One region of the Pseudoxanthomonas sp. F37 genome, then DNA from elsewhere that is predicted to be linked to it. Evidence: predicted binding sites of a transcription regulator. Region 1 holds the regulator's gene; the other holds the start of a gene.
The links. The regulator HrcA, encoded in region 1, represses chaperone genes, less so after heat shock. The targets are predictions, from matches to a motif close to TTNGCACTCNNNNNNNNNGAGTGCNAA.
Positions count from the first base shown of each region.

Region 2: the regulator HrcA is predicted to act here: its motif matches at 3,167-3,193, upstream of rpoH (RNA polymerase sigma factor RpoH).

Region 1 covers NZ_CP095187.1:2,115,923-2,121,564, forward strand. The annotation lists gene dnaJ (molecular chaperone DnaJ) at 1-595, opposite strand, end outside; gene dnaK (molecular chaperone DnaK) at 730-2,652, opposite strand; gene grpE (nucleotide exchange factor GrpE) at 2,763-3,284, opposite strand; gene hrcA (heat-inducible transcriptional repressor HrcA) at 3,326-4,375, opposite strand; gene recN (DNA repair protein RecN) at 4,464-5,642, shown strand, end outside.
Region 2 covers NZ_CP095187.1:3,683,549-3,689,190, reverse strand. The annotation lists rRNA gene MUU77_RS17180 (23S ribosomal RNA) at 1-503, shown strand, start outside; rRNA gene rrf (5S ribosomal RNA) at 630-744, shown strand; gene MUU77_RS17170 (dipeptidase) at 836-2,065, shown strand; gene MUU77_RS17165 (metal-dependent hydrolase) at 2,170-3,012, shown strand; gene rpoH (RNA polymerase sigma factor RpoH) at 3,205-4,083, shown strand; gene MUU77_RS17155 (hypothetical protein) at 4,215-5,630, shown strand.

The DNA of each region.
Region 1 (5,642 bases):
CGCCGTGGCACTCGGTGCAGGGATTCCTGATGACCTGGCCGCGGCCGCCACAGGCCGGGCAGGCCTGCTGCATGGCGAAGATGCCCCGCTGCATGCGCACGTTGCCGCGCCCGCCGCAGGTGCCGCAGGTCTCCACGCGTCCGTCGGCAGAGCCGGTGCCCTTGCAGGGGTCGCAGGCCACCAGGGTGGGGATCTCGATGCGCTTCTCGACGCCGGCCACGGCCTCTTCCAGGTCCAGCTCCATCACGTAGCCGACATCGGCGCCACGGCGAGCGGCGCGTGCGCCCCCGCCGCCGAAGATGTTGCCGAAGATGTCCCCGAAGATGTCGCCCATGTCCGGCCCGCCGGGACCGCCACCGCCCATGCCATGCTCGAACGCGGCATGGCCGTGCGCATCGTAGGCGCGGCGCTTGGCCCCGTCCGAAAGCACTTCGTAGGCTTCCTTGCACTCCTTGAACGCCGCCTCGGCGGCGGCATCGCCGGGATTGCGGTCGGGGTGATGCTTCATGGCGCAGCGGCGGTAGGCCTTCTTCAGGTCTTCGTCGCTGGCGTCGCGGGCCACGCCCAGGACTTCGTAGTAATCGCGCTTGCTCATCGGGCGGGAATGGAGAATGGAGAATCGGGAACGGTCGACACTGACCGGTGCGAGCACTTCGCAGCGGGAGGGGGAACAGGAAAGGAGGGCCGGGCTAGATCCGCTCCCCCGCTTCCCTACTCCCTATTCCCGATTCACTGCTTCTTGTCGTCCTTGACTTCGGTGAACTCGGCATCGACGACATCGTCGGCCGGGGCCGAACCACCGCCCGCCGGGCCCGCGCCGGGCTGCTCGCTGGACGCGGCCGCCGCATACAGGGACTGTCCGGCTTCCTCCAGCGCCTTGGCCTTGGCTTCGATCTGCGCCTTCTCATCGCCCTTCATCGCGGTTTCCAGATCCGCGATGGCCGACTCGACGCGGCCGATCACGTCGCCCGGCACCTTGCTGCCGTGCTCGGTGATGGCGCTGCGGGTGGCGTGGATCAGGCCGTCGGCGTGGTTGCGCGCCTGCACCAGCTCCTGGAACTTCTTGTCTTCCTCGCGGTGCGCCTCGGCATCGGCGACCATCCGGTTGATCTCGTCTTCGGACAGGCCCGAACCGGCCTTGATCTCGACCTTCTGTTCCTTGTTGGTCTTCTTGTCCTTGGCCGACACGTGCAGGATGCCGTTGGCGTCGATGTCGAAGGACACCTCCACCTGCGGCATGCCGCGCGGCGCCGGCTCGATGCCCGCCAGGTCGAACTTGGCCAGCGACTTGTTGAAGCGGGCCTGTTCGCGCTCGCCCTGCAGCACGTGCACCGTCACCGCGGACTGGTTGTCCTCGGCCGTGGAGAAGGTCTGCGAGGCCTTGGTCGGGATGGTGGTGTTCTTCTCGATGATCTTGGTGAACACGCCACCCAGGGTCTCGATGCCCAGGCTCAGCGGGGTCACGTCGAGCAGCAGCACGTCTTTGACGTCGCCGGCCAGCACGCCGCCCTGGATGGCGGCGCCCAGCGCCACGGCCTCGTCGGGATTGACGTCCTTGCGCGGCTCCTTGCCGAAGAATTCGGCCACCGCCTGCTGCACCTTCGGCATGCGGGTCTGGCCGCCGACCAGGATCACCTCGCCGATGTCGCTGGCGCGCAGGCCGGCGTCGTTCAGCGCGATGCGGCACGGTTCGATGGTCTTCTTCACCAGGTCTTCCACCAGCGCTTCCAGCTTGGCGCGGGTCAGCTTGATGTTGAGGTGCTTCGGGCCCGAGGCGTCGGCGGTGACGTACGGCAGGTTCACTTCGGTCTGCTGCGAGCTGGACAGCTCGATCTTGGCGCGCTCGGCCGCGTCCTTCAGGCGCTGCAGGGCCAGCGGGTCCTTGCGCAGGTCGATGCCCTGGTCCTTCTGGAACTCCTCGACGAGGTAGTCGATGACGCGCTTGTCGAAGTCCTCGCCGCCCAGGAAGGTATCGCCGTTGGTCGCCAGCACCTCGAACTGCTTCTCGCCGTCGACGTTGGCGATCTCGATGATCGACACGTCGAAGGTGCCGCCGCCCAGGTCGTAGACGACGATCTTGCGGTCGGCGCTGCCCTCGCCCTTGTCCAGGCCGTAGGCCAGCGCGGCCGCGGTCGGTTCGTTGATGATGCGCTTGACGTCCAGGCCGGCGATGCGGCCGGCGTCCTTGGTGGCCTGGCGCTGGCTGTCGTTGAAGTAGGCCGGCACGGTGATGACGGCCTCGGTGACCGTCTCGCCCAGGAAGGCCTCGGCGGTCTTCTTCATCTTTTCCAGCACGCGCGCGGAGATTTCCTGCGGTGCCATCTTCTTGCCGTCGCTGGTCTGCACCCAGGCATCGCCATTGTCGTGCGCGATGATGCCGTAGGGCACCAGGTCCAGGTCCTTCTTCACTTCGGCGTCGGTGAACTTGCGGCCGATCAGGCGCTTCACCGCATAGAAGGTGTTCTTGGGGTTGGTGACGGCCTGGCGCTTGGCCGAGGCGCCGACCAGCACTTCACCGTCCTTCGTGTAGGCCACGATGGAGGGCGTGGTGCGGTCGCCTTCCGAGTTCTCGATGACGCGGGCCTTGCCGCCGTCCATGATCGCCACGCACGAATTGGTCGTGCCCAGGTCGATGCCGATGATCTTGCCCATGATGGATCTCGCTCCCTAGCAGATTCTGATGTTGGACCCGGCGATCGGCCGGGTGGATGGTCCCGATATAGGGGTGCGATGACGCCGTTCAAGCGCCACCGGCCTGTCGTTCAGTCGTGCTTGGCCACCACCACCAGGGCCGGGCGCAGCAGGCGGCCGTTGAGCACGTAGCCCTTCTGGAACACCTGCACCACGCTGCCCGGTGCCGCACCGGGCGCATCGGCCTGGCTGATGGCCTGGTGATGCTCGGGGTTGAAGGCCTCGCCGGCCGGATCGAGCAGGCTCAGGCCGTTGTCGCTGGCGACCTTCAGCAGTTGCTTGAAGGTCAGCTCCAGCCCGTCCCGCAGGGGACTGGGCTCGCTGCCGGCGGCGGCCAGGCCGGCGTCCAGGCTGTCGAACACCGGCAGCAGGTCGCCCAGCAGGCGCTCGTTGGCGAACTTGCGGGCCTGCTCGATGTCGCGCGCCACGCGCTTGCGCTGGTTCTCCAGGTCGGCGCGCTCCAGCAGGGTCGTCGCACGCAGCTGGTCCAGCTCGTTGCGCAGGGTTTCCAACTCGGCCAGCAGGGCGGCGTCGGTGTCGGGGGATTCGGGCGCCTGGCCCGGGGTGGCATCGTGTTCGTGCTGTTCGTTCATTTCGGTTCCCTGGCGGCGGGTCCTGCCGCCCAACCGGGAACCTATGGGGCCGGGGCGTCGGGATTCAAGGCCGCGCCCAGCACATCGGCGGCCGCCTGCACCACCGGGATGACCCGGTCGTACGCCATCCGCGTGGGCCCGATGACGCCCAGCACGCCCAGCACCTGCCCGGCCGCCATGTACGGCGCGGTCACCACCGACACCCCGTCGTGCGGCGCCAGCCCGGTGTCCTCACCGATGAAGATGCGCACCCCCGGCGCGCGGATCGTGCGTTCCAGCAGCTGCAGGATCTCGCGCTTGCGCGCGAAGGCCTCGAACAGCTCGCGCAACCGCTCCAGGTCGGCCAGTTCCTGCACGCCCATCAGCCGGGTCTGCCCGGCCAGCACCACGTCGTCGTTGGGCGGCGTCAGCGCCTGCTCCGCCAGTTCGATGGATTCGGCCAGCAGGCCCTCCATCTCGGTCTGCGCCCGGCGCAGGTCGCGCAGCAGGCTGGCGCGGATGTCCGCCAGCGAGCGCCCGGCGAACTGGGCGTTGAGATAGTTGGCGATGCGCTCCAGTTCGGAGCGCTCGTACGGACGGCGGGTCTCGATGACCCGGTTCTGCACGTCGTTGTCGGCGAACACCAGGATGGCCATCACCCGTTGTCCGTCGAGCGGCACGAAATCGATGTAGCGGAAGGCGAACTGCTCGCGTCGCGGCACGCTGACCACGCCCACGAAATGGGTCATGGCCGACAGCAGCTCGGACGCATTGCCCAGCAGGGCCTGCGTTCCGGCGCCGCTGGGAAGTTCGGCGCGCAGGCGCGCCACCTCGCCTTCGCCCAGCGACTTCACCTGCACCAGGCTGTCGACGAACACCCGGTAACCCTGGGCGGTGGGAATGCGCCCGGCGGAGGTGTGCGGGGAACTGAGCAGCCCCACTTCCTCCAGTTCCGCCAGGATGTTGCGGATGGTGGCCGGACTGACTTCCAGCCCGGCATGCCGGGCCAGGGTCTGCGACCCCACCGGTTCGCCGTCGCGGATGTAGCGCGAGATCAGCGTGCGCAGCAACTGGCGGGCACGGGGGTCCAGCGAGGGCGACGGGGAGTTCATGCCCGCTAGATAACGTCGTGCCCGCGGCTTTGCAAGCCGTGCCCGTCCGGTCTCAGAACTTGCGCCTGCTCCGCTTACAATCCGCCGCATGCTCAGACATCTCGCCATCAAGGATTTCGCCGTGGTCCGCGCCGCCGAACTGGAATTCGGCGAGGGCATGACGGTCATCTCGGGTGAAACCGGCGCCGGCAAGTCGCTGCTCGTCGATGCCCTGGGTTTCCTGTCGGGCCTGCGCGCCGACAGCGGCGTGGTCCGGCATGGCGCCGAGCGCGCGGAACTGTCGGCCGAGTTCGCCGCGCCCCCCGGCTCGCCCGCCCAGGCCTGGCTGGCGGACAACGAACTGGACGACGAGGGCCAGTGCCAGCTGCGTCGCGTGATCCGTGCCGACGGCGGCTCCCGCGCCTGGATCAACGGGCGCAGCGTCACCCTGTCGCAACTGGCCGACCTGGCCGGGCGGCTGGTGGAAATCCATGGCCAGCACGAGCACCAGTCCCTGCTGGCGCGCAACAGCCAGCTCGACCTGCTGGATGCGTTCGCCCGCAACGACGCCTCGCGCGCCCGGGTGCGCGAGGCGGCCCGCGCGTGGTCGGCCCTGCTGCACGAGCGCGAGCAGCTGTCGGGCCAGGGCGATGTCTCCGACCGCATCAACTATCTGGAACACCAGCTGGCGGAGCTGCAGCGCGAAGACCTTTCGCCCACCGCGCTCGAACAGCTGGTCGCCAGCCACCGCCGCCAGGCCCATGCCACCGGCCTGATCCAGGCCTGCGACGCCGCGCTGGGGCAGCTCGCCGGGGACGATGCGCCGTCGCTGACCCGGCAACTGCAGCAGGTGCGGGCCGATCTCGCCCGCCAGGCCGAGCACGAACCGCGCCTGCGCGATGTCGATGGCCTGCTCGACGGCGCCGCCATCCAGATCGAGGAAGCCCTCTCCCTGCTGGGCCAGGTGCGCGACGACCTGGACGGCGAGCCCCTGCAGTTCGACGCCCTGGAGCGCAAGCTGGCCCGCGTGCACGACTTGGCGCGCAAGCACCGGGTGCCGCTGGAGGGCCTGCAGGAGCAGCACGACCGGCTGGCCGCCGAACTGGACAGCCTGCGCGGCGCCGGCGAGCGCCTGCTGAAGCTCAGCGACGAGATCGCCGCCGCCCGCCAGCAGTGGCGCGAGGCGGCGGGCGCGCTCAGCCGCACCCGCCAGCGGGCCGCCCGCGCCCTGGGCGATACCACCACCGCCCTGATCGCCGAACTGGGCATGGGCGGCGGACGCTTCGAG
Region 2 (5,642 bases), 1.6 Mb from region 1:
GTTCTGTATGGAAGGGCCATCGCTCAACGGATAAAAGGTACTCCGGGGATAACAGGCTGATACCGCCCAAGAGTTCATATCGACGGCGGTGTTTGGCACCTCGATGTCGGCTCATCACATCCTGGGGCTGTAGTCGGTCCCAAGGGTATGGCTGTTCGCCATTTAAAGTGGTACGCGAGCTGGGTTCAGAACGTCGTGAGACAGTTCGGTCCCTATCTGCCATGGGCGTTGGAGATTTGAGAGGGGCTGCTCCTAGTACGAGAGGACCGGAGTGGACGAACCTCTGGTGTTCCGGTTGTCACGCCAGTGGCATTGCCGGGTAGCTATGTTCGGAAGCGATAACCGCTGAAAGCATCTAAGCGGGAAGCGCGCCTCAAGATGAGATCTCCCGGGGCACAAGCCCCCTAAAGGAACCATCAAGACTAGGTGGTTGATAGGTCAGGTGTGTAAGTGGGGCAACCCATTGAGCTAACTGATACTAATGATCCGTGCGGCTTGACCATATAACCTCAAGTGGCCTTGGACTCGACGATATCGTCAGAGAAAATCCAGTGCCCGCTACGTCACAAGACCCTATGAGAGATTGGCGCCTTAATCCGTTCCCTGGATGGCGACGCTCCAACCCTCTCCCTGGTGAAATTAGCGCTGTGGTCCCACCCGTTCCCATCCCGAACACGGAAGTGAAACGCAGCCGCGCCGATGGTAGTGTGGCTTAAGCCATGCAAGAGTAGGTCATCGCCAGGGGCTTTATCCCCAAACCCCCGTCCAACAGGACGGGGGTTTTTTATTGCCGGGCTTTCGCCAACAATCGAGGTTCATCTCACAGGGGCGAAGCATGAAGCGGACTTTGTTGGCCTTGGCGACCACGCTGGCGGCATTGGCAAGCGGTGATATGGCGGCGATGGACGCCCGCATGGAAGCCTCTCGCGTACATGAGGGCGCGCTGGTGCTGGATACCCACCTGGATACGCCGGCAAACCTGCGCCGACCCGGCTGGAGCATTGCCGACGACCATCGCCACGAAGGCGAGCTGTCGCAAGTGGATCTGCCGCGGATGAAGGCGGGAGGCCTGGATGGCGGGTTCTGGGTCATCTACACGGCGCAGGGCACGCGTGACGAAGCCGGCAAGCGCGCGGCGCGCGATCACGGGTTGGAGCGGCTGCTCAGCATTCGCGAGATGCTGGCGGCGCACGCCTCCGACATGGAGCTTGCGCTGACGGCCGCGGATGCCGAGCGGATTGCGGCGGCAGGCAAGCGCGTGAGCTTCATCAGCATGGAGAATGCCGCGCCGCTGGCGGGCGACCCGACTCTGCTGGATGTCTACCATCGTCTTGGCCTGCGCATGCTGGGGATCACCCACGTGCGCAACAACGACTTCGGGGATTCCTCGACGGATCCGGCGGGAGCGGAGTGGAACGGACTGAGCCCTGCCGGGCGCGCACTCGTGGCGCAGGCGAACCGGCTGGGCATCGTGCTGGACGCCTCGCACGCGAGCGATGCGGTGTTCGATCAGCTGCTGGACCTTTCACGCGCGCCCATCGTACTTTCCCACACCAGCGCGGACGCGGTGTACGACCATCCCCGCAACATCGACGATGCACGTATCCGTCGGCTTGCCGCCAAGGGAGGCGTCATCCACGTCAATGCTTATGGCGGTTACCTCGTCGACATCCCCAAGGTGCCGGAGAGAGAGGCGGCGCTCGCATCCCTGTCGGAGAGGTTCGGTCCGGAGGAGCGGCTGCCAGCCACCCGCTCGGCGGCCTACCTCAGTGAGCGCCGCGCGATCGAAGCGCGGTACCCGGTCAAGCGGGCGACCTTCGAGGACTACATGTCGCACCTGCTGCACATCATCCGCGTCGCGGGCGTCGATCATGTCGGCATCGGAGCCGACTGGGATGGCGGCGGCGGCGTGGTGGGCATGGAAGATGTCGCTGCCCTGCCCCGGGTTACGCAGGCCCTGCTGGCGGCGGGCTACTCGGAAGACGACGTGAGGAAGATCTGGGGCGGCAACCTGTTGCGGGTCCTGCGGCAGGTGCAGGACGCCAGCCACGCCTCCGAACAGTAGCCGCGGGGCGAGTGGTGAGCGCAAACGCCGCTCGCGATCGTTCGCAGGACGGGTGACGGCGCGGACCATTGAAGATGGCGGGTAACGCGCACGGGGGTATCGACATGGACGAGTGCATCACGCCACGTCGCTTCGCCGCCGAGTTGCCTGTCGATATTCCCCGGCACTGGTTGCCGGGGAACGAATTCGTGTCTTCGCTGCTGAATGCATACACCATCCTGGTGCCCGCCAACGAGGCGTTCTATATCCGCACGCTCAATGCATGCCTGCCGCATGTGCGCGACGAAGCATTGCGTCGTCGCTGCCAGGATTTCATCCGCCAGGAAGCGCAGCACGGCGTGGCGCACAAGCGCTATTGGGACAACCTGGATGCGCAGGGTTACGCCTATCGCGGGTTCGAGCGCATGGTGGACCGCTCGGTCTTCCGGACCATGGACCGTCTTGCGCCGCTTTGGTTTCGGGTTTCGCTGGTCAGCTGCGTCGAGCACATCAATGCCTTCCTGGGATACGAATTCCTGTCCCAGTCGATTCTGGCTTCCGCAGATCCGCGCATGCGCGACCTCATGGAATGGCACTTTGCGGAGGAGATCGAACACCGCGCGGTCGCTTTCGATCTGCTGCAGGCGGTTTCACCCCGCTATCCGGTGCGTCTGCTCGGCGCGGTCACGACGAGCACGCTGTTCTACCTGCTGATGACCGGGCTGGCGATGGCCCTGTTGGCGCAGGACCGCCGGCTCTGGTGGAGGGCCACCTGGGGGCAGGCGGTCCGGCATCTGGGTGCGGGCCATGGCATGGCGCGCCGCACGTTGCGGCATCTGCTGGACTACCTGCGGCCCGACTTCCACCCTTGCCACCTCACGGGCGCCGACGCGCTGGCAGCGGGCGTACTGGCGCGCCAAGCCAGCCGGCGGCCCCCTGTCGTCGTGCCGATGGGGGCTCGAACCTGAACGCCAGCTCGACCCGCGCCGGGGTGGACGCCCACCTGGCGCGCATTACGCGGCCAGTCCATCGCCAAGGCATTGATTGAGAAGGGGCTTTGGCGCTGAGTGGGAGGGAGGGCCATTGTTGCAGCGCTGGGACAATGGGGAACTTCCCATGTGGTTAGCAGTCGAACTCCCCGACTGCTACCATCCCTGCCCATGAGCCAGAACACCTCCACTACCGCCCTGGTCGCCAACAACCTGCCGATCCCCAGTGCCCTGGGCTCGCTCGACGCCTACATCAGCGCCGTGCACCAGATCCCGGTGCTGACGGTCGAAGACGAGCGCGCGCTGGCGCAGCGTTACCGCGAAGAGGAAGACCTCGATGCGGCCCGTGAACTGGTGCATTCGCACCTGCGTTTCGTCGTGCATGTGGCCCGCGGCTACAACGGCTACGGCCTGCCGCTGGGCGACCTGATCCAGGAAGGCAACATCGGCCTGATGAAGGCGGTGAAGCGCTTCGACCCCGACATGGGCGTACGCCTGGTGAGCTTCGCGGTGCACTGGATCCGTGCCGAGATGCACGAGTTCATTCTGAAGAACTGGCGCATCGTCAAGGTCGCCACCACCAAGGCCCAGCGCAAGCTGTTCTTCAACCTGCGCAAGTCCAAGACGCGCCTGGGCTGGATGAACGCCGAAGAAGTCAGCGCCATCGCCAAGGACCTCAACGTGTCCGAGCGGGAAGTCATGGAGATGGAGGCGCGCCTGTCCGGCCGCGACATCGGCTTCGACGCGCCGTCGGATGAAGACGAAGAACATGCGCCTCCGTCGCCGGCCAGCTATCTGGTCGCGCGCGACGAGGATCCGTCGCAGGCGTACGAGCGCGCCGACAGCGAAGACAACCAGCTGGAACTGCTGCGCGAAGGCCTGGCCAACCTGGATGACCGGTCGCGCGACATCATCAAGCGTCGCTGGCTGGATGGCGAGGGCAAGGTCACGTTGCAGGAACTCGCCGACGAGTACGGCATCTCCGCCGAGCGCGTGCGCCAGGTCGAGGCCAATGCGCTGAAGAAGATGAAGGCCCTGTTCGCCGCCTGATCCGCATCGGATGTCGTATTCGAAGAGGCCCCGCAAGGGGCCTTTTCCATTTGCGTGTTCATCGTCCGGCGGAAGTGTGGTCCACTACGCCGCGATCCGCCTTGGGCGGCAGACCGGCAAAGGAGTAGGGCATGGGGTGGGGCAACAGGCGGTGGGCGAGGTTCGGATGTGCGGTGGCGATGGCGTGGAGCCTGCTGGCATCGCCCGCGATGGCCGCCCTGGGTACGCAGGACAACGCGAACGAAAAGTCCGGCCAGACCGGGCGCGGCATCCGCTTCGGCATCGATCGCGAGGAATACGATGCGCAGGCGCGCGCGGCGATGCAGGTCGATCCGGTCGTGGCCGCGCAGTTGGGCGCGATCCGCAAGGTGACGCTGGACGAAGCGGCCAGCATGGACGAACCCGGCCCGGACGTGCTGGTGTTCGACGTGGAAGGAAGCCGCGGCAAGGGCCGCGTCACCGCGCGTTTCATCACCGTCAGCGCCACCCAGGAGGCGCTGGGGCCGGGCATGCTGGTGATGGCTGACGGCACCCGGCACGTGATCGAGGGCGACGCCGATGCGCTGGCGGCAGAAGAAGGCCACGCGCACGACCATGAGCATGATGAGGATGTCGAAGTGGGCGCCGGCCTCTTCACCCGGCAGGCACAGGAAGCCGCACAGCGCTATCCGCTGATCCGCCAGTACATCGGGCAGATCACCACGTTCGAGATCGATACCGAGGCTACCGGTGCCGCCCCCGGCATGAACACCTTCGTGTTCGACGTGGCGGGCGACAAGGGGCGCGGACGCCTGCAGGCCGATTTCATCACCGTCGATGCCGATACCGAGCGCCTGGGCAAGGGCGTGTTGACGCTAGCCGATGGCCGGCGGCTGCCATTCGAGGGCGAGCCGCCGGGCGATGACGAGGCGTCCGGCGAAGGCGCGGGCATCGACGACCTGTTCGGCGACATGCAGGACAACATCTTCACCCGCCAGGCCCGCGTGGCCGTGCAGCGCTACCCGCTGGTGCAGCGGTACATCGGCACGCTGCAGACCTTCGAGTTCGACATGGCCGCCACCGGCGAAGCCGAGGGCGTCAACGAGTTCGCGTTCGCACTGGTGGGCGACAAGGGCCGCGGGCAGATCGTGGCGGAGTTCATCACCGTCGATGCGGACACCGAACGCCTGGGCAAGGGCGTGCTGACGCTGGCCGATGGCCGCGAACTGCCATTCGAGGGCGAACCCCCGTTCCCGGGCGAACAGGTCGACGAGGACGTTCCCGAGACCTTCGCGCGCCAGGACGGCATCTTCGTGTTGCAGGCCAATGCGGCGATGCAGGCGCACCCGGTGGTGCAACGCCACATCGGCGACATCCGCGAGGCGGTCTTCGATCGCGACGCATCCTGGTCGGCAGAGGGCGAACGCTATTTCTTCGACCTGAAGGGCAGCAAGGGTCAGGGACGTCTGGAAGCCGAATTCATCACCGTCGACGCCGACCGCGAGCGCATCGGCGAGGGTGAGCTGGTCATGGCCGACGGCACGCGTTATCCGCTGGACTCGAACTAGGCCGGGCCCCAC